DNA from 4 places in the Fictibacillus arsenicus genome. Region 4 is predicted to be linked to each of the others. Evidence: riboswitches for the same ligand, from Rfam matches in the RefSeq annotation. Region 4 holds a riboswitch; each other region holds the start of a gene.
What was found. Region 4 has a riboswitch for cyclic di-GMP ahead of ABE41_RS17140 (stalk domain-containing protein). Riboswitches for the same ligand answer to the same signal wherever they lie in the genome.
Positions count from the first base shown of each region.

Region 1: another riboswitch for cyclic di-GMP. It lies ahead of ABE41_RS08180 (GGDEF domain-containing protein); the one in region 4 lies ahead of ABE41_RS17140 (stalk domain-containing protein).
Region 2: another riboswitch for cyclic di-GMP. It lies ahead of ABE41_RS20505 (aspartyl-phosphate phosphatase Spo0E family protein); the one in region 4 lies ahead of ABE41_RS17140 (stalk domain-containing protein).
Region 3: another riboswitch for cyclic di-GMP. It lies ahead of ABE41_RS18625 (hypothetical protein); the one in region 4 lies ahead of ABE41_RS17140 (stalk domain-containing protein).

Region 1 is NZ_CP016761.1:1,535,941-1,544,233, reverse strand. It holds gene ABE41_RS20615 (GGDEF domain-containing protein) at 1-229, opposite strand, end outside; gene ABE41_RS08180 (GGDEF domain-containing protein) at 660-1,595, opposite strand; cyclic di-GMP riboswitch class I at 1,858-1,947, opposite strand; gene ABE41_RS08175 (serine/threonine-protein kinase) at 2,025-2,678, opposite strand; gene ABE41_RS08170 (YhjD family protein) at 2,995-3,354, opposite strand; gene ABE41_RS08165 (WYL domain-containing protein) at 3,370-3,579, opposite strand; gene ABE41_RS08160 (STAS domain-containing protein) at 3,672-4,502, opposite strand; gene ABE41_RS08155 (DUF2243 domain-containing protein) at 4,637-4,999, shown strand; gene ABE41_RS08150 (peptidoglycan recognition protein family protein) at 4,996-5,652, opposite strand; gene ABE41_RS08145 (MarR family winged helix-turn-helix transcriptional regulator) at 6,127-6,564, shown strand; gene ABE41_RS08140 (MDR family MFS transporter) at 6,637-8,238, shown strand.
Region 2 is NZ_CP016761.1:788,454-796,746, reverse strand. It holds gene ABE41_RS04285 (hypothetical protein) at 1-781, opposite strand, end outside; cyclic di-GMP riboswitch class I at 1,302-1,387, shown strand; gene ABE41_RS20505 (aspartyl-phosphate phosphatase Spo0E family protein) at 1,429-1,596, shown strand; gene ABE41_RS04280 (cation:proton antiporter) at 1,621-3,198, opposite strand; gene ABE41_RS20500 (aspartyl-phosphate phosphatase Spo0E family protein) at 3,411-3,566, shown strand; gene ABE41_RS21585 (3D domain-containing protein) at 3,793-4,380, shown strand; gene bacA (undecaprenyl-diphosphate phosphatase) at 4,517-5,317, shown strand; gene ABE41_RS04265 (AAA family ATPase) at 5,690-6,637, shown strand; gene ABE41_RS04260 (DUF58 domain-containing protein) at 6,640-7,854, shown strand; gene ABE41_RS04255 (DUF4129 domain-containing protein) at 7,848-8,293, shown strand, end outside.
Region 3 is NZ_CP016761.1:3,680,041-3,688,333, reverse strand. It holds gene ABE41_RS18655 (DUF975 family protein) at 1-349, opposite strand, end outside; gene ABE41_RS18650 (thiol-disulfide oxidoreductase DCC family protein) at 504-920, shown strand; gene ABE41_RS18645 (nucleoside hydrolase) at 995-1,942, shown strand; gene ABE41_RS20805 (aspartyl-phosphate phosphatase Spo0E family protein) at 2,066-2,236, opposite strand; gene ABE41_RS18640 (transposase) at 2,467-2,973, opposite strand; gene ABE41_RS18635 (YhdT family protein) at 3,444-3,731, shown strand; gene panF (sodium/pantothenate symporter) at 3,728-5,167, shown strand; cyclic di-GMP riboswitch class II at 5,372-5,454, shown strand; gene ABE41_RS18625 (hypothetical protein) at 5,486-5,962, shown strand; gene ABE41_RS18620 (YdcF family protein) at 6,054-6,788, shown strand; gene ABE41_RS18615 (hypothetical protein) at 6,804-6,995, shown strand; gene ABE41_RS18610 (PadR family transcriptional regulator) at 7,122-7,457, shown strand; gene ABE41_RS18605 (DUF1129 family protein) at 7,454-8,221, shown strand.
Region 4 is NZ_CP016761.1:3,357,840-3,366,132, reverse strand. It holds gene tapA (amyloid fiber anchoring/assembly protein TapA) at 1-683, shown strand, start outside; gene sipW (signal peptidase I SipW) at 705-1,271, shown strand; gene ABE41_RS17165 (TasA family protein) at 1,359-2,033, shown strand; gene ABE41_RS17160 (LPXTG cell wall anchor domain-containing protein) at 2,101-2,994, shown strand; gene ABE41_RS17155 (class D sortase) at 2,998-3,624, shown strand; gene ABE41_RS17150 (helix-turn-helix domain-containing protein) at 3,649-3,972, shown strand; gene ABE41_RS17145 (hypothetical protein) at 3,976-4,209, shown strand; gene ABE41_RS17140 (stalk domain-containing protein) at 4,449-4,904, opposite strand; cyclic di-GMP riboswitch class I at 4,931-5,014, opposite strand; gene ABE41_RS17135 (S8 family serine peptidase) at 5,235-8,293, shown strand, end outside.

The sequences.
Region 1 (8,293 bases), 1.8 Mb from region 4:
GATAAGCTTTACCTTCTTTTGCTGGCAAATACCGCTCGAATCCTGCGGCAACGAGTTTGAGGACTTCGTCACCTAAAACATGTCCATGTTTATCGTTAAACTCTTTAAAATAATCTATTTCACAAAGGACTAGCGCGAAAGGAGCTTTCTGTTTCGTTTTCTCTAAGACATCCTCCTGGAACTTTCTGTGGTTTAATAACCCTGTAAGATAATCCTGGAGAGATTGCAGCTAGTACATATTTTCCTCGAAATAATACTGTCTTTCTTTAGATGCAATTACACCTCCATACAGGGCAATCAGCCATAAGAATGACGTATCCATAAAGAACTGAAAAAACTCTGTTGTGTCCTGATAGCCTCCATCTCTTAAAAAGAAATACAGAATAACAGCAAAACTGGCTCCTCCAACGATAAAAGAACCTTAACCTCCAGTAAAGAGCGGCATGAATAACAATCAAATAACCTACAGGCATGAATGGACTTTCCGAGCCTCCAGTCAACTGCATCAGCCAAACATAAGCAATATAATCAAAAAGGATTCCGCCTCTAGTAAAAATCAGGTAATAGAAGGACTTTTCAGGAAATCGTTCAAGACGATTTGTGTAGATGTCATATAAAGGATCCCTATTGTAAAAAGAACCGGGAATAAGTCTCTGATATTATGCTTTAACTTCTCTTTTATTGCTGTACATCCGTTCATCAGCAAGCTGCAGGTAATAATCAATATTTTCACATGCATCGCCTAACAGTTCGATCGCACCGTATGCTAATGAAATAGATTTGTTCCATGCCATTAGCTGGCTTTCCATCTTTTCAACCAGTTTGTAAGCGTCCTCTTCTGTTATTCCCGGCAGCAAGAAGACAAATTCATCTCCCCCAAACCGGAAACCTGATAAAAGTTTTAATCGCTTGGATAATTCCGCGATCTGCTGTAAAAGCTCATCTCCAGCATGATGGCCATACTCATCATTGATCTGTTTGAAGTTATTTATATCAAACATAACTAGTGTAATCGGCATCTCTTGTTTTTGAGCTTTACCAATTTCTTTTTCAAGACAATCATAAAAATAACGGCGATTATATAGATTAGTAAGCGGATCACGGATACTGATCTCTTTTAAATCTTTAAACTGCTGAGATGAAAATCCGCTTAAGAAACCTGTAATCGTACGATGTGCTACCATGTTCCAGCGATCTAACATAAATAGCTGCACTGGAAGCGAGTCGGAAACGGTTACTCTTTTCATTTCTTGCAGAACTGATTCTCTTATACTTGTAGAAAAACAAGCTAGCGCTTGGTGAGGAATTCGCTGGTGTCTTAAGAAATGGATCCCTGAGCGGAATGCTTTCTGTTCAGCTTGTTTCAAGAAATGCTGAAAACGTTCTTCCTTCAAAAATACTGCATGTACGATTCCACGCAAAAATTTCTCTAATATTTCTTCATATTGTTCAACAAAACCGTTCATAAATGAGCTGAAGTCATCAAATTGACTTAAGTGTTCTTTATGTGTATGTATCATCGCTGGAATCGACTTCATGAATTCCTTAAATAAGCTTTTTTTGAGTGTGCGTAATTCTAGTTGGAAGTTTTCCATTATTGCAACCCCTCAAATCTTAAAAATTTGCATACAAAAAGCCATTACCCTTAAATAAAGGGAAATGGCTTTTAATGTTTGATAACTTCTAAAACATTAATTTAATGTTTTTAAGCGTCGGATCTCATCGTTGGTGACGAGCGAAGGTTGCACGAAAACTGCGAGTTGCACCGAGTAATCGCAGGTGCATTGTTTCCGTGATTTACGTTCTGTCTTCAAAGACTCAATCCTCTTGCTAAGAAACATTAATTATCCGTTCCCCTTTGGCAACCGGCTGCCATTGTATGTTCGTTCATACTTTAGGCCCATAGCTTTGCGTCCCAGTTTTTCAACTGGTTTGCCTTTAAACAAAGGTTTCCTATTCGTTTATAGATATTATATCCTACATAGGTAAATTGTGCCAATGTTTTTTATAGGTCTTTAATACCATTATTTTTTACCCTTGTTTATGGATAATTTTAACTTTCGATAATACCTATACCCCATTCTGATCATATTCAAAACAAAATACGGAATTCGAATGGGAAAACGGTAAAAAACAGGCTTATAAATGCTGAAATAAGCCTTTCGTAGATCCTTCCACTTGCGGCAAGGTTCTTTCTTATAAAAGTCAGAAACATCAACTATTATACCTTTGCCTTTTGATATCATGACGTTCTTGCCATGTACATCACTAGGGAAAAGTCCTCTTTCTTCTGCATATTCCAAAGCCTTGTCAATATCACGGATGATACTTTCGGGAATTCTGATACCTTTATGAACACAATCATAAAGCGTGATTCCTTCTATTCTCTTTAAAATCAAAAACCTGTTCTCTGTATAATAGCAAACGGAATAGCCCGGATGTTCACCTAAACGTTCATAAGCCTTCTTTTCTTCTAGAAGACCATGTTCATCTCTCCCGTAGATTTTGACAACATATAAAGGATAGTCAGGGTGGTAAAATACCGCAGCATAATTGCCGCATCCAAGTATCTTCCAAGGGAAAGGTGTATTTACAGGACATACGGGATCAAACGGGTTCCGGCTTTCAATTATTATCTCTCTATTTAATTGTCGTGTCAGCTGGATAAAGTGTTCCATGTGTTTCCTCAATTTCTGATATTCTTCAGTAATGATATCATTGTGCATTACGTTCATTGTATACAGATGGAGTCAAAAAGGAAACTTTAACAAGGCTGTTTTCGTAAACTTTGTTACTTTTTGAAAGAGGCCAATTTCCGCTCTTTGGACTCGCTTTCCGCAGGGTGTGCGGTGAGCCCATTCGCCGCTTTGCGTCATTGAATGGTCTCTCCTGTCCCACTCATCCTGCTGGAGTCTCGCCCTTCCGCTCCAATTAACTATTCAACGAAGAATTTTTTAAAATCTCTCCTTAGCAACAATCTTTAGGAAAGAGCCATTATTTTGATGCCACTCGAAGATATGACAGCATGAGGGTTTCTGCTTTGTTTTTTAAATGGACGTTCGGAAATCGCATAATTTCACGATATCCCCGGATAAATATCTCATATTCAGTAATATCATGATCTCTTCGTCCATCCATAACCTTTATTTTTCTCTTCCGAAGCTCGATGCGCACGTCATGAAGGTCTTTGCTCACCTGATTCATAATCTGTTCCAATAAAGCAATGTAAGGCTGTTTCAGTTTAAACGGAGAACGGTTCACTACCTTCAAGTCCCGGTCAAACAAGGCCAGCATAATTGGATACATCACATATTTTTCAATAAGTGAGCGCTCTTCCTCGTTTCCATATTGCATGTCTATCCCTCCATTCTATGAAGGCAAAAAACGGAATTGCACAGATAAAATATTTTTCAGCTCGAATGTTCTAATTTGTTTGCGAACTGCGCAATAGGCCGTTATCAATTTTCCGTCAAACGAGTATGGCGTAATAAGTCTATGGCTGATCACACCTTTCTCAGATAAATAAATCATCTCGATGGCTGCCCTTTCCTGGATGCATCTCATTAACAAATTCGTCATGAAAAAACCTCCTTTTTTTTATTATATGCGAACAAATGTTCTTTTTATACAAGAAAAAAATACCTGCCCATAAAATGACAGGTATTATATGATTATTTCGGCTGCTGAGCGATTCCCATTGCTTCAAGCTCCTGATAAAGGTTTCCTGATATTGAGATTCCTTCAAAGCTGATTCCTAAGGATACAACTGTTTGCGCCAATTCTGGGCGCATTCCGCTCAATGTAACTTTTACTCCTAAAAGCTTAAGCGAATTGATAACCTTAAACAGGTTGTGAGCGACCATCGTATCAATGACAGGTACTCCTGATAAGTCGATAAATAAGTGTTCAACTTGCAATTCTGTACATTTCTGCAGAGACGTTTCCATGATTAACTTAGAACGGTGTGTATCAATTGTACCAACAAGCGGCAGGACCGCAACAGTTCTTGTTAATCTGACAACAGGTACAGAAAGCTCCTCAATCGCTTCACGTGCCAGTCCTAGCACTCTGTTGTTGTTTTCAACATAAGCCACACTGAAAGCATGAACCGTTTCATCTAATAGCGGGTCAATGACAGAAGCTGCTTTAAGTACCGTCTCTATTGAAAAACTTTCAGTTTGAATCTCGTTCCGTATAAAATCCCATAAGACAATCCGGAAGAAACGGGTGCTTTTTAATGCCATGTCTAAAGGAACTTCGTATTGGACTGCTAGTTCCCCGCTCTTTTTTCCCCATTCTATAAACAGAGGTTCAACTTCTGCCAAATCTTCAAAAAGCGATTTCCCAAAATAGCCAAATAAATCTCCCCGAAGCTGCAGTACATGATCAGTAAGCTCAGATACGGGTTCACCGTGTTCAGCTTTTACTTCATCAATTTTTCTGGCAAGATCGTATTTATGTATAAGAATCTTTTGCCCCAATTCGTGTAATTGACGTTCCATCTTATCTATAATCCCCCTATAAAAATAAAAAATGATTGCATACCACTTATCTATATACCATTATTATACATAAGTTAAACCTGTTTTTTTAAATTTGATGTCGGATTTTGTTCTTTTACTAGTAAGGAGGTACTATGAAAATTTGGTTTGGATTTATTTTGGGGATTTTTGCAATGTCTCATTGGTCAACATACGCTTTTGCCTGGGAATTAAAGGCGGAAAGTATGGGTGAACGCATAGGGGCTGTTTTTTTCGGAATCACTATATTAGTGTTAATTTTATTGTTCATTTATAAACGTTATAATTCTTCTTTTTTTCACGGATTCTTAGCTGCTATTGGATTGTTTTTAACTGTAGATAACATTCTGTTTCATTGGATTTTTCAGCTGCATAGAGTAACGAGCGGGCCTGAAGCAAATGTGCTAGAGCCTTTATTTGTTTTAGCTGGAATCTGCCTGGTGTATTATACGTGGAAAAAAGAAAAACAAACGATTTAAATATGCTCAATGTAAACGGCAAAACCAGCCGCCTTAGCTTTGGCTGCAAGTTTTTGTGCGTTCTCCCTGGATGAAAACGCCCCGATCTGCACTTTAAATAGGTTGCCCGGTGCAGTTGCTGTATCTTTAAATTCTTCAAGATTAACCAGGTGTTTTTTTAATTCATATTTAACATCTTCAATAAAGAAAGGAAAACTTTTATCATATTGATGAAAACTATTTAACGGGTCTGTTCTTCGCTTCGGATCAAGCTGAAAGTGTCCTTTTATATGGGTCTCTGGATTCCATTGATATTTCTCACACAAATAAGCAAAAAACCAAACGTAGCGGCTGTAAGCTTCAGAGAAATCAATTGAAGACCCATAGCATAGCTCTACCCCAATCGCCCAATCATTCGCATCTGAAACGTTTGAACGAACATGCCAAGCCTTTTCATGCAGCGGAATGATTACAAGAATTTCTTTATCGTCAATAAACACATGTGCAGAGGCCTCCAGTGGTTTGCTGTTAAAATAGTTAAAATTTTGCCTGGCTGTTGAACCTGGGTTTCCTGTATCATGAGCAACTGCATAACGAGGAGTCCGGTTTCCGCCTGGACGCTGCTTAAGTTCCTTTTTGACATGCTGGTTTGTAATCAAGTATTTCTCCTTCAAAGTTACACCTCCAAATTAATAACCTTCATTTATAAATGTTTTTCTGCATAAAAAAAGAGCCATAACGGCTCAACTTTTTTACAGTTTTTGCGTTTCTTCGGTGTTCTTGTTAGTGTTTGATTTCCGCTCCAGGATGCTCGCTTTCCGCGGGGCGGGCGGTGAGCATCCTGGCGCTTTGCGCCTTCAGGAGTCTCGCACCTTGCGCTCCAATCAACTTGTCAATGAAGAAACGTAACAAAATACCAGAAGCTACAACTTTTTAGAAAAGAGCTGTTTTCACATTCCGCCCGGCGGCGATTGAGTTGTAATTGCCCATATCCAATAGGCGATGCCTACTAAAAAACCAAAACCAAGAAGCACAAAAAACAATGTTGAATTCTTCATCTAGTATTCCCCTTAACCCTTTTACTTTCTTTCTTATTAAATATAAATTATCATATACTTAGAGAAGAAACAAAAAGCAAGGGTGTTAATATGGAAAATAACGAGCAGTCCCAATCAAGAAATAACTTAGAACGCGAATTGGAAATGAGTTTACGAAGACTTTTTCGGACTCTCAGAAAAGGTTTGAATGAAGTTTATACCGATTATATTCCCAGCAATGAATTTGCAGTTCTGCAGACTCTTCACAAGAACAGTCCTCTAATGGCTTCTGAGATCGCCAATGAATTAAAGGTTTCATCGAGCCATATAACAGCTGTTACTGACCGGCTTGTTGGAAAGAACTATATTCAGCGTGTACGTTCGGATTCTGACCGCAGAATTGTTTACTTGGAAATTACTGAAGACGGCAAGAAAATTGCAGATGAAATGGATCAAATAAAAAACGAGTATTTAGCTAAAAAGTTCACTAATTTATCAGAAGAAGAAATGAAGCTCATGGTAGCTGCTTCTACAAAACTGCTTGATTAATAGGCAGTTTTGCTTTTGTTAGATACTTCACTTTATTAATTATTTGCTAGATGAATAGGGGGAAGCAGATTTATGGAACATCTTGAACTCCGGCGGAAAATCATAATCATGATTTCTATTATGGCTGCCATGCTTTTTGCAGCTTTAAATCAAACGATCGTAGGAACTTCACTGCCAAGGATAATCGCCGATCTTGGCGGCATTGAATATTACAGCTGGGTATTTACGATTTTCATGTTAACATCCAGCATTACAGCTATACTTGTAGGAAAACTCTCCGATATATACGGCCGCAAGCCTTTTATACTTATTGGTATTGGAGTTTTCACTGTCGGATCACTGCTTTGCGGTGTTTCAGACAGCATCCTTGAACTTATTCTATACCGGGGTATTCAAGGATTTGGCGGAGGGATGATCATGTCAACAGCTTTTACAGCTGTAGGAGACCTTTTCCCTCCACGTGAACGCGGTAAATGGCAAGGGATCATGAGCAGTGTTTTCGGATTGGCCAGCGTTTTCGGACCAACCCTTGGCGGCTATATCGTTGATCATTTTCATTGGCATTGGGTGTTCTGGATCTTTCTTCCGTTCGGTTTAGTAGCTTTTGCGGCTATTTATTTACTTTTTCCATCTGTACAAAGAAAAGAAAAGGAATCTATTGATTATACCGGGTCTCTGCTTTTAACGATAACAGTAGTTCCGCTTCTGCTTTCGTTCACATGGGCCGGAAATCAATATGAATGGCTATCGCCTGAGATCATAGGACTTTTTGGGGTAACAATCGTTGCATTCATTTTGTTTATCCGTACAGAAAAACGTGTCAAGAGTCCTGTTCTTCCGCTTGATATGTTTAAAAATAAAGTTTTTACTATCTCAAACATTATCGGACTATTCTTAGGTGCAGGAATGTTTGGGTCAATTATGTATATGCCGTTTTTTATCCAAGGCGTAATGGGCACGTCAGCTACAAAATCAGGATTTGTTATGATGCCCCTGACACTTGCGATGGTTGCCGGAAGTACGATCAGCGGCCAGATTGTAACAAAGACCGGCAAATATAAAAAACTTGCCATGCTGGGATTATTCATCATGGCAAGCGGAATGACGAGTATGCATTTCATGGATACGGAAACTACGAATATGACAGCTACTCTAAATATGATTCTAGTTGGAGCAGGTCTTGGAATCACGTTCCCTATCTTTACGTTAACCGTTCAAAATGCAGTTGAACATAAATATTTAGGGGTTTCCACTTCCTCTGTACAGTTGTTCCGTCAGTTAGGAGGAACAATCGGTGTTTCAATCATGGGAAGTGTAATGAACAACACACTGGCAGATCACTTCAGCGAAAATTCTCAAAAACTGATCGCTTCCACTCCAAATGTTACTCCTGAGATGAGTGAGCAAATTAAGGATCTGGCGAATCCTCAAGTACTGTTGAATCAAGAAGCTGTGATGGCAAAGTTCAGCAACTTGCCTCCAGAATCTGTTGTTTTCTTAAAACAAGTCATGGAGATACTGCGAGAATCGTTAAGCTATGCCTTAAATGGCGTTTTCCTGACAGGAGCACTCGTGATCGGAACTGCCCTGCTGCTTACGTTCTTCTTCTTAAAAGAAATACCGCTAAGAACATCAAATGAAAGCAAAGAAGAATTAAAAGATCAATCCGCATAAAGAAAAGACGGCAGGAGAATTATTTTCTCCGCCGTCTTTTTTATTTTGGCTTTTT
Region 2 (8,293 bases), 1.5 Mb from region 4:
ACAAAAGACGCTCCCATTCCTGCTTATCAACCAAAAGTTTCATCCAGACGAGGTAATGCACCATTTCCACTTTCTTATCATTCTGACCCAAACGTTCAAAAGCAAGATCATCCTGCTGACGTGCAAAAGCAAAATGCACTAGAGCTAGCTCAAGCATTTGAGATGTTTTGCCCGATTCTTTTTCTTCCAGTAATTGTTTTTCATACTTTTCGATCCATGTTCTCTCAGAATAAAGAAGAGACCAGCTGATCTGAAAAAGATAAAATAATAAATAACCCCATTTTGGAGGGATCTCATAAAGACTTTGAAAGTTTCGGAGACTCTCTTCGACGAGTTTTTTATTCTCATTTAGAAGTTTTTTGCTATTCATCTCTTTTAATGCCACATAGATCTGATCAGATAATTTTTCAACTGTAGCATCAAAGTTAGCCTGCATGTAAGTTGCTATCCCATATTGTGCTTCAAACGAAAATAAGCGGATGAGCGTTTCAATTTGTACATGATATCTATATAGCAATGCAATATCTTCATCAAAAAATTGTCCAGCATTTAAAAGTGCAGGATAATAATCGCGGTAGATATGTACAAATGTGTAACTCGTATCTTTTCCGTCAGCAAGATCCCGAAAGGAGACGGTTTGCATTTTCCGTCTTTCGAATGTCTCGAATCGTTCTGAAAAATACTCACTCCACAACTTAACCGAATGTGTATTTTGAACTTTCTTTTCAGGGGAATCATATTGTGTACGATTTCTTTCATCGTCTTCCTCTGGTTGCTTCATTCCGTCTCCCCTCCTTCAAGTTGTTATTACCAATTATAGCAAATTAGTCGTTTGCTCATTCATTGCATATCATTTCTATTTTAAAGGAAATTCCTTAAGTTGACCAAAAAAACAACTTTGTTGCTATTGGAAGTAGTTGATATCCGCTCCAGGATGCTCGCTTTCCGTGGGGCGTGCGGTGAGCCCCCTAGGCTAATCAAGCCTGCCAGGGTCTCACCTGTCCCGCTGCTCCCGCAGGACAAGGAAGGCTTCGAGAGCGTTACATCGCACGAAGAAAATTGATTTTCATTTTCGAGGAGTCTCGCACCTTCCGCTCCAATCAACTAGTCGAAGAAGCATCCTCCAAAAAACCTTTAAAAGCAAAGCAACAATCTTATAGAAATGAGCTTAAACTTATTAGGATCACATCCGATATCATTAGTGACAGGAATGGTTTTCACTGACCAAAAACTCTACTGTTGTATTATTTTGTAATTATTTGTAAAAAAGTTGAGTCATTATGCTATACTTATGAATTCAATCGACGAAAGGGCAAACTTTTCGAAAGGGAAGGACGCAAAGCTACAGGGGCTAAGTCTTTAAAAAGATATGCCAGCCAGTGCCGAATGAACTCCTTCGTCGGTAATAATTGCTAGGGAGATATACATATGAAGGAGCATACGATTCAAGACCGAATTAGCCTATTAAGAGAAGAACTATATCGCACTTCACTCCAGTTGAACCATGAACTGGCACATCCAAAAATAGTTAAAGTCAGTCAGCAGCTCGATCAGCTTCTCAATCAATTCACTCTTTCAAGACAAGAAAACATATAAAAAATGGCCCCTTTTGGCCATTTTTTAATTTTCTTCTTCATAATATTTATTTTTCTTCTGTTCAATATGATCAATAATCCGCTCAATTTCTTCTTCTGCAAGCTGGCTGGATATCATATCTTTTCTTAGCAATCTTTCTATCGCCTCATGTTCTGCATAAAGAGCCTCAATTGAAGCAATATGTTCTTGTGTCTTCCTCCACTCGGGGTGCTCCTCATACATCACATCCAGTGTTTCTTTCGCTTCCTTTTGTTTATGATCATACAATGCTTTCATTCTTTCAAAAACGATTGTGGAAATAACAGCCTCGTTCTTTAACTGATCTAGTCTTTCTATAGCGTAATCATATCTATGAACAGCGGTCATTGCCTCTTCATAATCTGTTCTTTCTTTATTTGGGCCTTTTATGTTCAGTTTGTTGATTAATGAGGAGATTGTCATGCCTTGTACTAACAAAGAAAAGAAAACGACAGAGAATGCTAAAATAATAATATTTTCCCGACCCGGAAAATCTCCTGGTAAACTTAGCGCAAGAGCGATTGACAAAGATCCTTTTAGTCCGCCCCAATTAAGCACATGTTTCCATTTTGCTGGTATACCTTTTAAAGGAAGCATCGAGGTGTATACTGCCACCGTTCTTGCAGCAAGTACTAATAGAATACTTACTGCAATTAATCCCCATTTATCATTGATATCGATATAGGCGATTTCCAGTCCGACAAGCAGAAACACTAGTGAATTCGCAAACAGCGCCAAAACATCCCAAAAAGAATGAATGTTTATTTTAGTAGTTGGACTCATCCCTATTTTGGCACCATAATTTCCGAAGACAAGACCTGCAACTACAACAGCAATTACCCCCGATACATGTATGGACTCTGCGATTAGGAAGCTACCATAAAATAATAGTATAGAAAACAAAATCTCAAGCGGGTAATCATCGTACCAGCTTGTAAACTTAGAAAAAATATATCCTAATCCTCCACCTACAATAGCTCCGCCGATCGCAACTTTAAAAAGCATCAGAACAGCAGCCAGTATTCCCCCTGCACCCATTTCAATATAAGAAGGCAGGTAGATTGAGGCAATCATAAAAAGCACAACTGCTAATCCATCATTAAACAAACTCTCTCCTTCAATTACAGTTGAAAGTTTTCGGTTCACTCCAAGAGTTTTAAAAATGCTTAAAACGGATACAGGATCTGTCGCGCTCATTAAAGCAGCAAATACAAAAGCCGTTTGAAGACTTAAATCCAATATGTAATAAGATCCAGCACCGATAATCAAAAAGGTAAGAAAGGTTCCTCCAACAGCTAGTGCCCCTATAGCTTTTGTATTTTCTCTCAAGTGGCTGAAAGGAAGTTTCAAACTTGCCTCTCCTAGTAAAGTAGGCAACAAAAGCGAAATGATAATAAATTGAAATGTGTAACCCTCTTCAACAAATCCTTTTAAAGGGTCCAGAGCCGGAAGAGGTACAAGCCCGATGATCGCTCCTACTATCACAAGTGCAATTGGATAAGGTTTTTTTATTTTCTTTGCCAAAGCAGTTACTCCAACCGCAACAGCTAATAAAATGAACGCAATATTCAACGAGTGATGCATAATTTTCTCCTCTCAAACTATTTCTCTAGCTATATATTTCCCTTCCTCTCCAAAAACTAGTCAACAGGATACTCAGATAAATCGACATACTATCATCGAGCGTTGTTGAACCTTGTAACATTATCACTTCTTTCCACGAAACCCTTTTTCTTTTCTTAAAAATAATGCATATTTATTGAGACAAAATCTTTCATGAAAGTTGTGAATAATACATGTTGCTACAATTAATTGAAGAAAAACGCGAAGTCTTGCTTTGTCTTGGAAAAACATATGGGCTTACAGCGAAGGAAACAGTTATATGCAGTCAAGAACTAGATCAGTTATTAAACCGTCTTGATGAATGGAATGATGAAAGGAACGATAATTAACAATCCTTGTCTATTTCCTGGGAAATTTGTCGAGAACCACAGAAACCTCTATCATTTTTCAGCATTCTCCATCTCTAATCCATTTACTTACTAATTTACCTATTATTATATAAATATAATATTGTAATCTCTTTGTTACCTTCTCCTAATGGTTCTGTCATATTCGATTAGTATAATTGGCAACCGAGGCGTATTTAACCAATTATACATATTAGGAGGAGTTATTATGATAAAAAAATGGGTAATTACAGGGGCCATGGCATTCGGATTGCTCGTTTCTGCTCCCGTTAGCGGATTCGCAGCAATGGGTGATCACACTCTTCGACCTGGCACATGGGATAATGATGTATATGAACTTCAAGGTAAATTAAAGGCCATGGGATATTTTGATTTTGCTGTAACGACAGGGTATTATGGTACAGTCACTAAAGATGCAGTTATTAAATATCAAAAAGCTAAAGGATTATTAGTAGATGGTATTGCGGGACAACAAACATTTAACAGCATTCAAAACAACATTCAAAGAAAGGGTATGACTGTCGCTGCAACAGCTTACACAGCAAATTGCGAAGGCTGCAGCGGAACTACTTCAAGCGGGACAAACCTTAAAGAGATCCCTTACGCAAAAGTAATCGCAGTTGATCCAGATGTAATTCCAATGGGTTCAGTTGTATATGTACCAGGCTATGGGTATGCTGTAGCTGCTGATACTGGCGGAGGCATCAACGGAAACGAAATTGATGTATATATGCAGAACTACTCAGATGCTATTAACTGGGGCAGAAAGAACGTAAATATCACAATCATTAACTAATGAAGATGGGGTTCTCTTCCCCATCTTTTTTCATTTGTACAAAATCTTACATAATTAACTAGAAAAAGAATATGACAATACTCTTCTTCTCAACTATAATAGATTTCATGAATTTAAAATAAGTGAAGGTGAATGTATGTTTCTTTGGGTTGCAATCGTAATGGGTATTATAGAAGGTATTACAGAATTTCTTCCGGTTTCGTCAACTGGTCACTTAATTGTTGCGGGACATATGCTAGATTTTACGGGAGACAAAGCAAAGACTTTTGAAATTGTTATTCAGCTTGGTTCCATTCTGGCTGTAGTTGTTCTCTACTGGAACCGCCTTTGGAGTTTATTGGGTGTAGGCAAAATGGCTAAAAAGGAAAACAGCTTAAACCTTGGACATATTTTTATTGCAATAATGCCAGCTGTAATCATCGGACTTCTTGTTCATGATTTTATTAAGGCGCATCTGTTCTCTCCTAAAACAGTCATTGTCGGCCTTGTTATCGGCGGATTTTTAATGCTGATTGCTGAGAAGGTGCAGAATAAAAAAGGTGTTAATGCATCAGACCTTGATGACATGACGTATAAACAAGCTTTGAAAATTGGATTGTTTCAATGTCTGTCTTTATGGCCAGGCTTTTCACGTTCTGGAGCAACCATTTCAGGCGGATTGATCTCAGGGCTCAATCATCGTACAGCTGCAGATTTTTCATTTATTCAAGCCGTTCCGATCATGATCGCAGCATCCGGTCTCGATCTTTATAAAAGCCGTGACATATTAAGTGCAGCTGATCTTCCATTCTTTTTAACAGGATTTGTTACAGCATTTTTAGTAGCAGCTGTAGCTATTTTATTCTTTGTAAAACTCATCGCAAAAGTAAAATTAACGCCTTTTGCATATTATCGATTTATTATAGCTGCTGTGTTAGCTGTGTTCTTCTATCTTTAAAATTTTTAAGCTTACCGCTCCCTTTGTGCGGTAAGCTTTTTTATTTTGGCTCTTTTCTAAAAGATTGTTGCTTTTGAACATTTTCTTGAGTATGCTTCATTGACTAGTTGATTGGAGTGCAAGGTGCGAGACTCCTTCGGGATCAGTGGGACAGGTGAGACTCCTAAAGGCGCAAAGCGCGAGGAGGCTCACCGCACACCCCGAGGAAAGCGAGCATCCTGGAACTGAAATCAACCACTTCCACTAGCGTAATTGATTGCGAAAAAAGATTTTATTAATTACAAAAATTTCAAAAATATTACAATTCTTATTTTCTAAATATTTTAATAATGGTATGGTTAACTTATCTAACCATTGAGAGGAAGATCATTAATGAATATTGTAAATCAAGTAAACCTTGTTAAAAACGCCATTGCTGGAGTATTAACAGGGAAAGATGAACTTGTTGAACTAACTATGATCGCTTTAGTTAATAAAGGACATCTTTTATTAGAAGATGTGCCAGGAACCGGAAAAACTGTGCTTGCTAAAAGTCTTGCACGTTTAATAGATGGAGAATTCAAACGTATACAATTCACTCCCGATATCCTTCCAGCAGATATTACAGGGATTCAGTTCTTTCATCCAAAACATCAAGAATTCGAAATGCGGCCCGGCCCAGTTATGACGAACATCTTATTAGCCGATGAGATTAACCGTGCTACCCCGCGTGCTCAATCCAGTTTATTAGAAGTAATGGAAGAACGGCAAGTAACCATTGACGGAGAAACACTTAAACTGCCTTCCCCTTTTTTAGTAATTGCAACACAAAATCCCATTGAGTCACATGGTACGTTCCCACTGCCTGAAGCACAGCTTGACCGATTCTTTATGAAATTGCCATCAGGTTATCCAGACTTTTCTCAGGAAAAAGAGATGCTACATATGTATCGTGCTCAAAACCCGCAAGAGCTGCTCGAACCTGTCTTTACTCTAGAGGACATTATAAAAATGCAAGAAGAAGTCCAGCAGATCTTTGTAAGTGATGAAATTGAAAATTATTTATTATCAATTGTCCATGCTACACGCCAGCATGAGTTTATCGAAAACGGTGTTTCTCCCCGTGGAACACTTGCTTTCATGAAAGCTGCTCAAGGTGCTGCATATGTAAATGGCAGAACTTTTGTTACACCGGATGACGTTCAGCTTGTTGCTCCTCATGTTCTATCTCATCGTTTAGTATTGTCAATGGAAGGAACAATGAGAAAAACAAAAGAGCAGGTACTAAAAGATATCCTTGAATCCATTGATGTCCCTGTTGAATCTGAGGCAGGAAGATAATCATGCAATGGAGTAATCAGATCTGGATCAAGCCGATCTTTAAAGCGCTTGTTTTATTCAGTCCCTTAATTCTCGTAATCGGATTTTACCGAAATATATCCTTTCTTTTTGTTTTAGGTCTGGTCATTATATTTTTGTATGGTGCAACGTTATTACAATTCAAATCAGCTGCTCAAGATTTAAAACTAGATTCAAACAAGCAGATTTACCGTTTGTTTCCTGGTGATTCAGATGAATTTTATATAAAACTGCTTCATACGGGAAGATGGCCATCATTTAGAGGTGAGCTCTTTTTATCTCATCGAGATGTTATTTCCGAAACGAACAAAGGTGACGTGGAGAGTTCAAAAGGAAGAATTGAGCTGAAAAGACCTTTTGCTATTTATAGAAAAACAGCGTATACACAAAACATTCCTTTTACAGCAAGAAAGAGAGGTACTACAAGAATTTCTAACCTTTCTCTTCAAATTCATGATCCGCTGCAGACCAGTGGTCAAGCTCTAGCATTTCAGGAACTTTTTCCTGCTGAGATTATTGTTTATCCTAGACCACTTCCTGTTCATAAGATTGAACACCTTTTCCATCAAGGAAGCGGCGAGGCAGCACGTCCATTTGCATTGTTTGAGAATATGTCACTCCCTGCCGGAAACCGTGATTACGCGTATGGCGATTCCTTTCATAAACTGCATTGGAAAGCGACTGCTAGAACAGGGACTCTTCAAACAAAAGTTTTCGAAAAAACGGTAGTCTACCATTGGACATTCGTATATACAATCTTGCCTGATCATAAAGATATGAAATCTTCTGAGCAAATGGAAAACGAAATAAGTTATCTTGCCTATATGTGCCAATTTGCTGCCGAGAAGAATATTCCATTTGAGGTTTACATCAACTTTAAAGTACCTGGTCCATTAGGGATGTATCATGTAACAACCGGAAGCGGTCCGCAGCACTTAAGTAAAGTGTTAGAAGGACTCGCTCGAATTGACCGCTCAAATGTTACTGTCAAACCGACCATTATGTGGACAAAAATGGATCGTAACTTCGCTGGATCTGTTCCTTTTATTATTCTTCTAGGAACTATTCCAAGCGATACAAATACACAATTCATTACGAAAAAATGGATTAAGTCCGGCGGTAAGATCTTTTTGGTTAATCAGACCGGGACAGAAGCGTACTTGATGCCTTACTTATCTAAGGAGGGCGTCCCATGTTAAATAGCCAGAAATTGATTTTGTATGGACTGAACGTAACCTTTGATGCCATGCTTCTCTTTTTATTCTATGTTCTCCTTGTACAAGGAGCTTCATGGCTGGATCTAGCCTTTTATGCAGCAGTATTGCTGCCCATTATTGCTGTAAGTGGAGCTTTATATGTTTACCAACCCAATCTATTAAAACTGACATTGGTATGTACATTTCTCATATCTACCTTGTCTTTTTGGTTTATGACGTCTTCCATACTTTTCTCTGCAATACTTGCTGTAATTATTACTTGGAGAAGTTCAGAGAATTGGCAGGATCCTTTTAAAACCGATTTGGAAATCATCTTAACAATTAGTGCGGTGTTTGCACTCGTTTTTAGTTTCTTTTTCAAAGATGGATTCACAGTCATGTATGGAGCAGTATGGATACAATTCATGCTCATGCTTGCCAT
Region 3 (8,293 bases), 320 kb from region 4:
TCATAACGAGGTATGTTCCAAGGATTTTCAAGTACATGCTGATCTCTGAAAATGCTTGAAGAAGACCTGATAACTTAATTTGTTCTCCTGTACGAATGACGGATAAGAATGTCCATAAATATCCGATATATAATGGCAGCAGCACGAGCGTAATTACGAACGTACTTGCGGTAGAGCCGTTAGTGGCATCAGTTGATATCCAATTTTCAAACCCGCCGCTCAGATTTATTTCAATTATCAATGGGATTACGTAATAAATAGCACCAAAAAGCAAGGTGAATAACGCTGCTCGTCCCCATTGGCCTTTTAACTGCTGTTTAGCTTTTTTCTTAAACGTTTTAATTTTCATTACTCTTCACCTTTCCTTAACTCTCAATTGATTATACTACTATATTATGGTGAAAAGTAGGAATTTATGGGTACATAAAAGACTATAATTTTATTTAATGCCAGATTATAAAGTAAAATAGAATTAGCTATTAAATAGACTGGAGGGGATGCAGATGAGAAATCTTGAACAAGAATGTCAACCTGTTCTTCTTTTTGACGGGGTATGTAATCTCTGTAATTCTAGTGTGAAATTCATATTAAAACACGAGAAGAACCAAAATCTTAAGTTCGCTGCCATCCAGTCTGAAGCAGGGGAGAAGCTGCTGACTCATTATGGGCGTGACCCAAACCAGACAAACTCCGTGATCCTAATATCCGATAATCAAGAATATACTGCATCTGACGCAGTACTGAAATTAACGCAATATCTAAAGTTCCCATATAGCTCAGGAAAGATATTGATGGTAGTACCAAAGACAATTCGTGATTTCTTTTATAAAATGGTAGCTCATAACCGGTACAATTGGTTTGGGAAACGGGAAAGCTGTATGATTCCGACACCACAGCTAAGGAAAAGATTTTTAGAATAGTTTTTAATGGCAAATTTCATAAAAAAACATGCCTCTTAATAGGATAGAAGAAAAACCTAAAAGGGGTTTTTGTTATGGGGCAAAAAGTCTTGTTCTTTGGAGATGTTGGAATTGATGACACCATAGCTTTGACTTACGGGTATTTAAATGACGAAATCGATATAGTTGGCGTAGTTTCAGACTATGGAAATGTTTCCATGGAGAAGACGATTGCTAATGTACATTATATTGCTAAAATGTTCAACTTTCCTAAAGAAGTAAAAATCATTGGTGGGGCTGAAGTTCCAATGACAGGTGAGCAGCCAACATTTTACCCTGAAGTACATGGAGAGTATGGATTAGGTCCTATAGAACCAGGAACATACGAAGGGGTTATTGAAAACTTTTTCGAGATTGTAAATTTAATCAATCAATATGAAAATGAACTGATAATCGTTAACGTTGGCAGACTTACCTCTCTTGCCACGATGTTTATTTTATTCCAATCCTTGATGAAAAAAGTGAAGGCTTACTATATTATGGGCGGGGCGTTCTGGGTACCGGGTAACGTTACGGCTGTTTCTGAGGCGAATTTTCATGGAGACCCGATTGCAGTCAGAGTCGTGCTTACATATGCGAACAACGTGACCATTATCCCGTTGAATGTGACAGATCGAGCCATTGTAACACCAGAGATGGTGAACTACATTGACTACAAAGGAAAAGCTCCTCTTATAAAACCGTTGCTGGACTTCTATTATAAGTTCTATAAAAATAACAACCCAAGCATTCAAGGAAGCCCTGTTCATGACGCGATAACTCTGATGGCAAGTATTCGCGAAGATATGTTCAGCTACAAAACGCTGCCTATACATATCGTACTTAGAGATGAACAGATTGCCAGAGGACAAAGTATTGCTGACATCAGGCCTTATATTGAGTTTGGTGAACAGGAAAAAAAGCATCGGATCGCTTTTGACTTTGATTACAATTACTTTTTCAATGACTTTATGAGTGTGATGACAGGGGAGGAATTTAAATAAGTAGGGTTAATAAATTTCGGGGGTAGATTACGATTTAATACTAGCAAATAGCAATAAAAAACCGGCTTCCTATCAATGCAGACATGGACTCCGGTAAATTTTGCAGTTATATTGTTGTGTTAATTAAGCACATTCTCTAATTTGATCAAGTTTGTTTAGCTTTTCATCAAGAATTTGACTTAACTGAACAAGCAGCGGATCAGCTAGGCTGTTAACTTTTTTACTTACCTCATACATGGTCGTGCGAATGGCGTCTATCTCTGTAGTTAAGACAAGAGCATTGCTTCGGCTCATGGTCTATTCCCCCTCAAATATAATAACCACTTCTGCTTCTGAACCATTAAAATCGGTAAATCTTGTAATAATTATATACCATATTTTGTGTCTAGTCTATTATTTTTTTACACATATAGGGGGACCCCAGACAAATACATTATAGCCGGTTTTGTCTTCGTTAGAAGGACTTAACCGGCTTTTCCTTGCTATGACTGACTATTTTCATACTAGAGGTGTTGAGAATGAGGTTAAAGTTCTGCTACCGGTGAGGTCCTGCTTTCTACGTAATCACGATATTGAGGTTTTGAATACTGAAATTGTTCTAGTATCTTTGAGGTTTCCACGAAGGGACATACCGATTGAGTAACATAGTAACGGTAACTGCTCCATGGATATTCAAGAGGAAACATGACGAGATCGGCTGCTACCGGATTCATGTGAATGTATCGGCTTGTGTCTAAGAGGTAGGAACGATCTTCAATTAACTCTGCACCATATCGACCTTGAAACACATGACCGGTAAGCTCGTACTTTTTGTTGAAATACATGGCGTAAGTTTCGTTTAATTCTTTCATGAAATCTCCGGGTGGGGACTTGCTGCATTGAATTTGAAGATGAGTGTGGTTAGTCATGAGGCAATAAGAGAATAGATCAACTGAATACTTGTTTACGCAGTGACTTAAAATTTTGAGGTAACGATGGAAATCTAAGTGGGAATAGAAGAGAGGTTCCCAGCGATTTCCACGGGTAGTCACATGGTAAACAGCATCAGGGTACCAAATGCGCCGAGTTCTAGGAATTGATATCACCTCCTTTCGGGTTGTTCTTTTATTGTACTACTAGCAAAGGCATTGTGGGAAATGGGGACTGGCCCCAAACTATTTATTTCCCTTCTTAATTACGAGTAAAACGCTATAGGAAGAATGGAAATACAAACGGTACCAATCTGTGAATTTTAGAAAACTCTTTTTCTCTCTTTTTTGTCGAGTGCTGTATTTTCTCCGCAGATTCTATCAAATTTCCCCGGAAATACTCATATACATGCCTAATTTATAATTAAGAACGAAAACTAGCGCCAATAGAGAGCGTTAACGTTTTATTTATTGAGAAACCAAACAAGGAATCTATTTAACCTTATAGAAGTTATTAAGTCGAAAGAACTCGACAAGAGTATGTGAATTTGCCATAGTAATGGAGGAGCTTGGTAAGTCCAGGAGGTTATACAATGAAAAAGGGAAATGACTGGCGATACCGCATCTCAAACAAGGAAGCGATTATGGGTACGGTGCTGGCAATTCTTAATTTTGTTTGGTGGTATGCTTTTGCGTATGGACTAGGTGGTCGGCCAGTTAAGGAGTATACTTACATACTAGGTTTTCCTGCATGGTTTTTTTATAGCTGTATCGTAGGATTTATCTTTTTTACAATTTTAGTTTTTATCATGGTGAAGTTTTTCTTTAAAGAAGTTCCGTTTGACTCAGATGATAATGATGGGGAGGGTGACTCTCGATGAACTGGGATGTGATTCTTCCTTTAGCTTTCTTTTTAGTACTTGTTTTCTTAGTTGGTATTTATACATCAAGGCACATTAAGAGCGGACCTTCTTTTTTGCAAGACTATTTCCTAGCTGGACGTGAGCTTGGCGGTTTTGTTCTTGCTATGACGATGGTCGCGACATACGGAAGTGCTTCAAGTTTTATTGGAGGTCCTGGTGCTGCTTATCAGCTTGGGCTTGGCTGGGTTCTTCTCGCGATGGCGCAGCTTGTAACAGGTTATTTTACACTCGCTGTTTTAGGGAAAAAGTTTGCAATCGTAGCTCGAAAGATCAATGCTGTAACACTTATTGATTTTCTTAAAGCCCGATATGATAGTAAGTGGGTTGTTATTTTATCAGCATTAAGCATTGTTATCTTCCTGTTTTCAGCCATGGCTGCACAATGGGTTGGGGGCGGAAGGCTGATCGAATCATTTACTGGTGTATCGTACTCCACTGCTTTGTTCATTTTCTCAGGTTCCGTTTTAGTGTACGTTATAGCGGGTGGATTCAGAGCGGTTGTTATAACCGATGCGATTCAAGGCGTTGTAATGGTGATCGGTACAGTAATTATACTAGCTGGAACCATCGTTGCAGGCGGTGGAATTGAAAATATCATAGTGGAGTTGAGGGCAGAAAATCCTAACCTTATCACTCCGTTTGGCTCAGATGAATCACTTACACCTTTATTTGTATCGTCATTTTGGATTTTGGTAGGTGTGGGTGTAGTCGGTTTACCTCAAATATCGGTACGCGCTATGAGCTACCGAAATTCAAAAGCGATGCACCGTGCCATGATCATCGGAACGTTTGTGGTTGGATTTATCATGCTGGGGATGCATTTAGCTGGAGTGTTTGGAAGAGTGATATTACCGGGCATTGAAGTGCCTGATAAAGTTATGCCATTACTTGCACTTGAAGTACTGCCTGGCTGGTTAGCTGGTATCGTACTTGCCGCTCCACTTGCTGCGGTTATGTCTACCGTTGACTCCGTGCTTTTACTAGTAAGTTCAGCAATCATCAAGGATGTCTATATCAATTACATAAAACCTGATGCTGATGAACGGTTTGTAAAAAGATTAAGCTTTGGTATTACAGCAGTAGTCGGATTGAGTGTATTTACGATGGCCATCAACCCGCCTGATCTGTTGATCTGGTTGAACCTTTTTGCCTTTGGCGGCTTAGAAGCAGCCTTTATCTGGCCGATTGTGATGGGTCTCTATTGGAAGAGAGGAAACGCAAACGGAGCAATAGCTTCTATTGTAGTCGGGGTAGGTTCATATATGTGGCTTCACCTCAACTATCCAAATCTTTGGGGAATGCACACTGTAGTCATGCCGATCGTATTTTCTTTCTTTGCATACATTGTGGGGAGTTTCACAAAGGGGGACAGACCCCAGACAAATACATTTTAAGCGATATTGTCCACTTCGGGTGGACGATATCGTTTTTCTATCTTTCCTAATGCAATGGAACAAACAAAGCACTAAGAAAAATTATAAAAGATAACTATTTTGCCTTTTAATAAACTACTAATATATGTTACAAACATATTACTATTAAACTAAAATGTTTACAGTTTATGGGTTGGGTGGTAAATTAGTCTTAGGTAAAATTCGACAAAGTGTGGAGCAATGAATGCCGTTCTGTAATTGGGCGCTTGGAACGGCAGGAGCTAGTAGCGCAACCGACCGCTTCTTTTAATCAAATGATAAAAGGAAGGGGTATTTTTTATGGAACTATCACGAAAAGAAAAGTTTGGAACAAAGAAGGTTAAGGCAGCAAAAAAATGGCCGAAAGTTATTTTGGTAACTGTATTTGCTTTAATGCTGGGGACAACTTCTGCTTTCGCAATGAAACCAGAATTAGCGAACACTATCACAAATTTAATTCTCAATTATGCCTATAAGGAAGAGATTAATAGAGAATTGACTGGTAAGAAAAATTCTTTATTAGAACAACTAAAAGTAGATATTCAAGAAATGATTACAAAAACTTCTGAAGAATTAACCAGCAGTAAGGAAAAAGTGATTGAAGCTGAAAAGAAAGAAATTGAGAATCATTACAAAAAGGAAATGAACGAGGTTAACAAAACCAAAAATGAGGCTTTAAAGACAGTTAAAGAAAATATGAAAAATGAAGCTGATTCAATCTCTGAAACTCAAAAACAAGAAATTACTGAGGCGATTGAGGCAGTTATAACGAAATAAATTTTTATTATCAAGAGCGGAATCTCAAACACCCGCTCTTTTTCTTTTTCCTATATACTAGAAGTTAGAATCTAACAATCGGAGTAATTCTATGAAAAAACTCTTCTTATCACTCAGTATTATTTTTGTAGTTTATGCCACTGCCATGCTGGCTCAAACATCAAACATGGACATGGGTCTAGCAGTTTTTTTCCTTTTAGGTGCGATTTTTTTTATTCTTTTTTACAAGCACGAAGCGGCAATCTATTTTTTTAGGAAGTATAAGAAAACTACTTTGACGATTGTGTTTACACTTTTAATTTTTGCTGCAACTCTCGAAACTCTTATTCTTTCATCTGCCAACACGGATCCAGAGAAGGTTTCTGGAAAAATTGACACCATCCTTGTACTTGGAGGCGGTACGAAGAATAATCGTCCAGGCGCCGTGTTAAAAGGAAGGCTTGATCAAGCTCTAGCATACGCGGAGAACCATACCGAAGTAACCTTTATCGTAAGTGGAGGTCTGGGGTTCGGTAAAACGACGAGTGAAGGTACCATTATGAAAAATTATCTGATGGAGAACGGGATCCATCCCGAACGTATAACAATTGAAGAAAAAGCGACGAGTACATACGAAAATCTTTTATATACGAAAGAGATGATTCAGCCTGACGATCAAGTGCTGATCGTGACAAGTGACTTTCATCTTTTTCGGACAAAGATGATCGCCAAGCGGGTCGGGGTTGAAGCGGAAGGGCTCGGGTCACCGCTTAGAATTTCCTCGATTCCCCAAGCTCATGTGAGAGAATATATGGCGATCATAAAAAGCTACTTCACGGACCGGTAAAAGGAAGTGACTCTTATGAAAACAAATAAGTACCATTGCTGCGCTACATGCGTGAACTTCAAACCTAAGAAAACTGACCAAGGTATGTATTACTATTGCTCGCGTCTTGGGTATGAAACAAAACCGGATTATACGTTTAATTGCTGGGAGCCGAAACCGCATGTAGTGGAACTCATAAAAAAAGAAGAAAATAAAAATATGGATTAAATTTACATAAATACCTTGTAATACAAGTTAGCGTATTATATACTAAGTGCATATCTTGTAATGCAAGACATTTTTTATTATTCATTTACCTTGTAATACAAGATAGTGAAAAATGAGGTGAAACACTTGTCGACTACTCAAATGTTAAAAGGAATTCTAGATGGATGTTTATTAGCGATCATAAATGAAGGAGAAGTGTACGGATACGAACTGGCTGAAAAGCTAGAGTCATACGGATTTCAATACACGAGTGAAGGAACGATCTATCCCTTGCTGTTGCGCATGCAAAAAGAAGAGCTCGTTACGACAACTCTAAAAAAATCAACTGCAGGACCCAGAAGGAAGTACTATTCCTTAACGAAAAAAGGAGAGGAAGAATTGGAAGCTTTCATAGAACGGTGGAATCAGTTGAGCCGTTCCGTCCATCTAATCATACAAAAGAAAGGGAGTGGGAAGGGATGAACGTACAGCCAAACAAGCTTTCGAAAAGAAGTCAGGACTTTTTAGACAATCTCAGACTTTATTTGTTTTCGAGCGGAAAAAAAGATGAGGAGATTGAAGATATCGTATCAGAACTGGAAGATCATCTAATTGAAGCACAAAAACACGGCAAATCTACAGAGGATATCATCGGTCAATCTCCAAAACAGTATATGGAACAAATATCTCAAGAGATGGGGGTGGACTATATGGGATTGATAAAGTATGTTCCAATAATCCTCTTGGGAGTGTTTGCTTACATCTTATTAGGAGATTCCCTTCGCGGCGGTGTTAAATATTCGTTACTTCAAGTGATTGGTTATCCACTTGTATGTTTGGTTTTGTTAGTTGTCTATATGAAAACTTTCAAGTATACGGCGAGCATGAAATTACCAAAATCCTCGAATATGCTGGTTTTATTTTTAGTCGGCTGCTTACCGTTAAGCCTGTTTTTAGGTGTTATGTTTTTGAATAGAATGTACGATTCACCAATGTTGATTAATTTAGGTTCAAAGGGGAATATTACAGCTGCCATCGTTGCAGTTCTCATTTTTGCAGGAATATCTATCTGGAGCAAAACGTGGTTTTCTATTATTATCCCTTTGCTTTTATTTACCCCTGAAATACTAATAAGATTGACATCCTTTAATCAAGAAACGAAATTGATCTTATCATCAATCATTCCGTTTGTGGGAATCGCTATCTACTATTACGTTTCATACAGAAAAACAAAAGATGTTAGATAAGTAAATAAAGTGCTCTGATCGTTAATAAGATCAGAGCTTTTTTTGTGGATAAACAATGAACTTGCCTTGAAA
Region 4 (8,293 bases):
CATTGATGTTTTTATTAGGAACAACCAGCGCTTATTTCAATGATATTGAAACTCTAACCCTTCCTTTAAAAACAGAATGGGAAGTACCTGATCCACCAGATTCGACTGATGATTGGGAGAAGAGTTCTTTAGAGTTTATTGGAGAATCGAGTTTTGCAAACGGTATATCTGCCACCATAAAGAATAGTGGTAGTGATATGACTGATTCTGTTGACTATACAGTTTATTATATTCCCGAGGGTAATCCGAAATTTGGAGTAGAGGTTTACAAAGATTCACTACCTTTATTGAAAAAGGATGAAATTTATACCTTGCAATATGCAACGACTACTCCTGGTTATTATAAATTTAAAGCAGTTCAAAGGGAAGGACATGGGAATAAATCAACAGGTGGTAAAGGAAACCCAGAAAAAGCATTATGGAGCGAGACTATTACTTTAGGAGAAGTTCCTAAAAACCCTGATGGCATAATTGAAAACCCTGAAACACCAACAATTACAAATGACTCACCTGACACAACTTCAGAAAATCCTGAAATTACGCCAGAAACTCCTAATACAGATGATTCACCAGATACTGAATTGCAACATCCAGCAGAAGATAGTACTGAAATTAATGAAACAAATAACGATGATACAGAAAACATACAGCAAAGTGAGACAACAACTGAAGAAACACAATAAAAGATTATGAGGTGAAAAATATTGATTAAAGCAAAGATTTGGATGAGTAGAATCATCACTTCCATATTATTTTTATCCCTTTTATTCATGGCCTTTGTCGTCATTTCATCTAAAGCTTCTGGTGGAGAACCGAACTTCTTAGGCTATCAGTTAAAAACGGTTCTTTCAGGATCAATGGAACCGAGCATTCAAACAGGATCTATTATCGCGATTAAACCAGGCGGAGATATGACCCGTTTCCAAAAAGATGATGTTATTACTTTCATAAAAGAAGACAATTCCCTTGTAACTCACAGAGTTTTGGAAGTACGAGGTCAAGGTGAACAAACACAATACGTTACCAAAGGTGATAACAACGAAGATCCGGATAAAGACCCAATACTTTCTAAGAACGTTGTAGGTGAATACAAAGGATTTACAATACCTTTCTTAGGCTATGCTATAGATTTTGCTAAATCAAAAGAGGGTACAGCAATACTTTTAATACTACCGGGTTTGTTCTTATTGATTTATTCAGGGATTACAGTCTGGCAAACGGTAAGAGAATTAGATCCATCAAAAAACAAAGAAACAACAATTAATGGTTAATTAACTTCGGTTGAATCCCCCTTATTGGGGGCTCAATATAAAAATTACATACCCATGAAGAGTGGGCGATAGGGAGGAAAAAAGTAAATGAGTATCAAAAAGAAAATCGGTTTAGGAGTAGCTTCTGGGGCATTAGGATTGGCAATGATCAGTGGGGGAACCTGGGCAGCATTCTCAGATTCGGAGACTTTAGCTGACAATGATTTTTTTGCTGGGACATTAGATTTAAAACCTGAAATGGAGTCTAGTGCTTTATTCGAAATTAGTGATCTTGCTCCAGGTGATACAATGACAAGAAACATTAATCTTACAAACGCTGGTTCAGTTGATATTAAGCATGTTTGGTTTGATGTTACCTATACCCTAAATGATGTAGCTAACCCTACAGGTGTCCCAATTGATCCTAGTAATATGAATAAACTTGAAGATGATATTAAAGTTAGTATTTTCAACCTTGATGGATCACCATTAGAGGCTATGAAGAGAGATAATACTACTTTGGTTTTAACAGGACTTACTCTTAAAGAATTGAGAGATCTGGGTGAAGTAGATATTAGCCGTAACGGATTAGCTGCTGGTAGTGGTGATTCTGATCGATATGAAATAAAACTAGAATATGTAAACTTAGGAAATCAAAATCATCAACAAGGAGATTCAATAACTGCTCAACTCATATTCAATGCACAGCAAAGAGATGGAATGGAACGTGCTAATACAGGAAGTGGAACTCCTACAGGTAATGGGGATGTAATAACTGATTAAAAGTATGAACGAAGGCGGGTTAAACCCGTCTTTTGTTCTATATGTAAGGTGATGAGAGGAGAATATAATGAAAAAAATTATATTTTTTTCCTTTTTATACACATGTGTCTTACTCTTATTGACTATTATTCCTGTTGGGAGTACAGGAGCTACTAAAAGTTCTACTGTTCTAAATCTATCTTTATTTCCCCAAAAACAATTATTTAATATTAGTGGATTTGCCCCTGGGGACTGGGCAGAAAGAAAATTAATAATAAAAAATGATGGTAATACAAACTTTTTTTATAACTCAACAATAAAGAAAGTATCAGGTAATGACTTGCTTTTTAAACAATTACAATTAAAAATATCAACTCCTAATGAGATTCTTTACGAAGGAAAAATAAGTGAATTTTCTACAAAATCTAGATTTCTGTCTAGTTTTAGTGAAGAAATTCTTGATGTAATTATTGTATTTCCTTACGAATCAGGTAATGAGTTCCAAGGTTTAGCTACTGAGGTTGAATTTATTTTGTATGCTGATGGTCGAAACAACCCACCAGATGACGCCGACCCACCGGACCCACCAGGTAACGGAGACCCACCGGACCCACCAGACGATGGAGATCCACCAGACCCACCAGACGATGGAGATCCACCAGACCCACCAGATGACGGAGATCCACCAGACCCACCGGATGACGGAGACCCACCGGATCCACCGGATGATGGAGATCCACCAGACCCGCCTGGTGACGGAGACGGCACAGATCCTCCACCGGGGACAAATGAACCACCAAGCAACAACCCAACACCTACGAAACCGGCTGATCCGCCGAGCAAAGACACAGGTTCTCTGCCGCAAACGGGTGAAGAGAATCCACTCTTTATCATCTTGTCAGGATTCTTCATCTCACTCGCTGGACTTGGTCTGCTGCTCATCAAGAAATCTATTATTCCTAATCCATTTAAACGAGGATAAGAGATGAAGTGGCTCGCATACCTCTTAATTGCAACTGGTTTGTGTATAATGGTTTATCCAAAAGCAAAAAGTGCATATTACTCTTACCAGGAACAACAGCTGTTGAAAGACTGGGAATCTAGTGATGAAGATTCTGTGATCCAACAGAGCTACCAGCAGCTGGATGATGTTTTTTCAGATAACAGCGAACCAAAGCGTACACATGAACCCCAAAAACTGAAGAACGGAATTATCGGAAAGCTAGAAATAAATAAGATTGATTTAACCATCCCAATTATGGAAGGTGCCTCCCAGGCTAATTTAAAAGTAGCAGCTGGACATCTAAAAGGCACCTCTCCTGTTGGGGAGGCTGGAAATTCGGCCATTGCTGCCCACCGAAGCTACACATACGGGAAACAGTTCAACCGTTTGCCAGAAGTGGAAGTTGGGGACACGATTCACGTGGTAACAAAAAACAAAAAGCTTACATATCGAATCATCGATGAAATGATCGTGCTGCCTGATGATTTATCGGTGTTAAGGAAAGATTCATCTGAAAGTATTCTTACCTTAATTACGTGTCATCCCATGAAAAATCCAACTCACCGCTATATTGTAAAAGCTGTTCTGGATAAAGAGGAGGTTTTATAGCAAAGGAAGTTGTTGCTTGTGAATATGCGTCTTGGGAAACAAATTAAGAAATTCCGATTAAGAAAAGGTCTCAGCATCACGAAGCTTGCCCATAAAGCAAAAATATCTAAAGGCTATTTAAGCAGCATCGAAAGTCATAAAACCAACCCGTCTGCGCATATGATACAAAAATTGGCTAAAGCGTTGGAGGTACCTGTGGAACAATTGTTAAATATTCAGGTAGAGCTGCTTGATCCTGAATGGGTTGAGCTTGTTACGCAAGCGAAAGAAATGGGAATTAATAAGGAAGAAGTGCGCGCTTTTCTTGCCTATGAAGCTTGGAAACATTCCTTGAAAGAAGAGGTGTGAACGGTGATCCGGTTAGGCAACGGTTTATACATCTGCCATTTGAACGGCCACATCTTAAAGGTCGTGTATTTAGGGAATAACGAATGCGAAATATACCTCGGTGATGAGTATCAGGGGAAAGCGCATTTTGATTACGTAAAAAAGAAACTGAACCTCATGGAGAAAAGATGGAACACTTCTAAACTCGTACACTATAAATTTAGAGAGTTTCAGCCGACTCTTGATTATACTGTTTGATGGGGAGCTAATCTTTTTGGGATTGGCTCTTTTTTTATTGGTGGATATGTCGAGGATTGTCTGCTCGCGAGTATATTGAAATTTTCGTGAGATTATGTAAAAAATCTGTGAGATTAACCCCTATTTTCGTTAGAATAACAGTGATTTCCGTGAAATTACAGGTCATCAAATACCCAAAGTAGAAAAAGCTGCCACATAAAGTGAGCAGCTTCTTTCTGTACATAGTTTTACCCCGATGACTAGTTAATGTACAGCGTGTTATCTTCTTCGTTAAACTCAAGTGTAACGCCAAGTGCACGTTCGATGAACTTTAACGAGTTGATTGATTTACCAGAATAGATTTTTGAAGGGATGATTGCAAAAAGCACATCTTCGTTATCAAATTGGAAGAAACGCGGGTGAAGTCTTAGCGTGTAAGAAATGTCACCGCGTGTTGCTGTAATGCTTTTTTCATTATAGACTACACTTCCGCCGTTTGCTTCTGCAATAGCTTTAACAGGCAGGATCAGGTTTTCTCTAAACAATCTTGCTCCTGCTTCCTCTAATTCTAGTACTTCACCTTGGTAAACAACAGTTACCATTTCGGATTCTTGCTTATGTTCCTTTTTAGCAGCAAAGCCCGTTGTTCCTGTTGCAGCAACAGCTGTGAATGCTAGAGTCGTTGCGGTAACCCATTTTGCCAATGATTTTTTCATACCAATTCCTCCTAAAGTGTAATGGTAATGGCAGCTGGCTGGCGTAGTACAAGACCTTAGCCCCTATAGCTTTGTGACACTGAATTTCTCCAGTTGTACCATTTAAGTCTTAACCGCGGCATACCGATAACTAGTTAAACGGGTAAAAACTATATCTTTTTTATCGGTAAAAAAGTCCTTATTGTTAGGTATCTTTTAAACATTTGTTTAAAGTTTTTCTATTAAAATGATAGTAATATATTTTTGTAAAAATTTGTAAAGTAGTTTGATAATTTGCTATACTAGTTTACGAGGGGTACCAAAAATTTCTATTTTAGAGGGGTTGAAGGTATGAACAAATGGCATAAAACGCTGGCGTCGCTCGGACTGTCTGTCAGCTTAATAGGCTCAAGCTTTGCGCCTGTATTTGCCGAGACGGATAATTACTCTGTTGAAAAGAGTTCCATTCCGGTCTCTGAACTATTTAAACCAGGAAGTCGAGTTAAGGAAAATCCGTACAACTTGGCTAAAAAGAAAGACCAGATCAGCGAAACTACATTACTCGTCAAGTACAACAAAACGTTGTCCACGAGTGAACACAAAAAAGCGGGAGCAACACTACAGCGCAGAATGTCGTCACTAAAGTACGATGTTGTTAAGATCAACAGCGGCAAGAAAATGGAAGACGTTATGAAGGCGTACAGCAAATTGGGGAAAGTAGATATCGTTTCTCCGTCTGCAAATTTCGTTAAACTTGGGACGACTGATCCGAAAATTGATCAGCAATACCACATGTCTCTTTTAAATGTGGACAAGGCTCAATCTATGGCTGGTAAAAACAAAGTACGTGTTGCGGTAATCGATACGGGGATCGATTCAAAGCATCCTGAATTAAAAAACAAACTGCTGCCGTCCTATAATGCGGTAAACCCAATGAACCAGGGGACGCCTGATTATCATGGGACGCATGTTGCGGGTATCATTGCCTCAGAAAAAGGAAATGGTGTCGGCGGTTATGGGGTTAACCCAAACGTAGAGATTTTACCGATTGATGTTTTTGACCGAGGGATGGGTGCATCAGATTACGTAATCGCAGATGCCATCATGTATGCGATTGAGAAAAAGGCAAAAGTCATCAACATGAGCTTAGGGAGCATTTTCCCGTCACCGTTGATTCAAGATGCAGTAGCAAAGGCTATTGCAGCTGATGTAACGGTTGTTGCTGCAGCGGGAAATGAAGGGATGAACCTGAACAGTTATCCTGCAGCTTTTGAAGGGGTAATTTCTGTTGGTTCCACAAACAAGGATAATATGCTTTCTACTTATTCTACATACGGACCATCTGTGGACGTAGTAGCACCAGGTGAGAATGTATATGCACCGCTTTATGATTATGAGAAGAAATCCACTTTCTATAAACTGAGCGGAACATCCATGGCATCTCCAGTAGTAGCGGGTGTAGCTTCACTTTTATTATCAAAAAATCCGAATCTTAAGCCGAAACAGATCGAGTACATCTTAGAACAAACCGGTAAAGATCTTGGTGCAAAAGGCTACGATGTAAAGTATGCGAACGGTCTTGTGGATCCTGTAAAAGCATTGTCTTTTGACACTTCCAAAATTCCTAGCTCTGTATATGTAGCGAAGAGCAAATCAAGTCTGTTAAAAACGGCTGAAAAAGTAGATGTATCTGAGAAATTAGTCAAAGAAGGCACTATCAAAAAGGCATACGAAGAGCAGTTCATTCAGTTCCCAGTGAAAAAGGGTGAGTATGTACAAACGGTTTTAGAAGGTTCAGCTGATTATGACTACAAGTTTACGTATTATTTGGCAGGTAAAGCAATCAAGCCTCTTCAAAAAGATGTGAACAAGACGCTTGAAGGCAAAACAGAAGGACATTTGTATGAAGTGCCTGAAGACGGAACGCTTGTGATTGGCGTTAGTGACGTAAACGGAAACTACAATGCGGATGGAAAATCAGCGTACAAACTGTCTGTTGAGAAGTTTGATCGTTTACTAGAAGATACAAATACACGTGAAAATCCGGTAGCGGTTGAATCATTCCCGTTTGTATCCGAAGGGGAAGGTGACTGGACGTTCACTGGACACGACGGAGATTCTGATTTTTATTCGTTTAAAACAGAAGAGTCTCAGATCGTGAAAGTTGCAATTGGCGGTGTTCCTGGAATCGACTCGACGCTTAGCTTGAAAATGATCGAGCCATGGCCGGAAGACATGCCTGAAGATATGCCAGAGGACATGCCTCCAATGGAGCAGGAAATGGATATCGTAAACCTGAAGCCAGCTGGTGAAGGGGAGGTTCTAACTTTTGAAGCTATGCCTGGAATGGAGTATGTGGTCGAAGTTGATAACCATACACCAGGATTCTTCTTCCCAATGAGTTTGTTTGAAGATGGAATGAACCGTGAGTATCCTTCTTCTCATGTTCCGTATTCATTAACTATTGATGCAAAACCTGTATCTGAAGATGAAGATGGCTTCCCGAATGGTGGGCATCTGGAAGAAGAGTACATGGAAGGCGACATGGATGTTGAAGAGTACATCTCTAGGCGCAACGAGTACAAAAAGAACCACCATGATTCAATGGGTGGCGAAGATGACTGGATGGAAGAAGAAAAAGCAATGCTCGAGCGCATTCGCGAAGCAGCACTTGAATATGATCCCGAAGCAGGTGCAGAAGGATACTTCCAATATGCGGGTGATGAAGATTTCTACAAGTTTGAAGTAGAAGAAAGTGCAATATTTGAAATTGACTTAAGCTCTTCAGAAGCCGTTCCAGCAATGGAAATCATGAAGATCATGGAATTCGAAGATGGTTTTACAACACTTGTACCTGTAGCAACGAACATCACTTGGGGCTTCATGGACATTGAAACAAAAGATAAATTTTCTGCAGGGCTTCAGTCTGGAGAAGAATACTTTATCCGTGTGATGCATCCAAACTATCAGCCGAGCTTTGACAAGTACAGCTTTACTTCAAAAGTTGTGGTTGAAAATCCTGAAGATAAGTACGAACCAAACAATGATATCGAGAAAACACCAGTAAAAGACATGCCAGCTGAAACGGTTCGTGGTAACTACGCGATGAACGGCGACTATGATGCTTATTATGTAAAAGCAAAAACGAACGGATTGTATGGTGTACATTACAAAACAATTGCACCTACAAAAGAAATGCAGGAAAAATATCCTGACCTGCTAAAACCGATTGATGGCGTAATTGCCATTTTGGAAGACAAAAACGGCAACCGCATTTTAGATCCGGAAGAATATAGCTCTGCACGTATGTATGACAAGAGCTGGGATAGCGGACCGGAGCAAGGTTCATTCCAAGCGAAAGCTGGCAAAGGATATTTCGTAATCGCTGACCAATGGCTGTGGGATTTCCC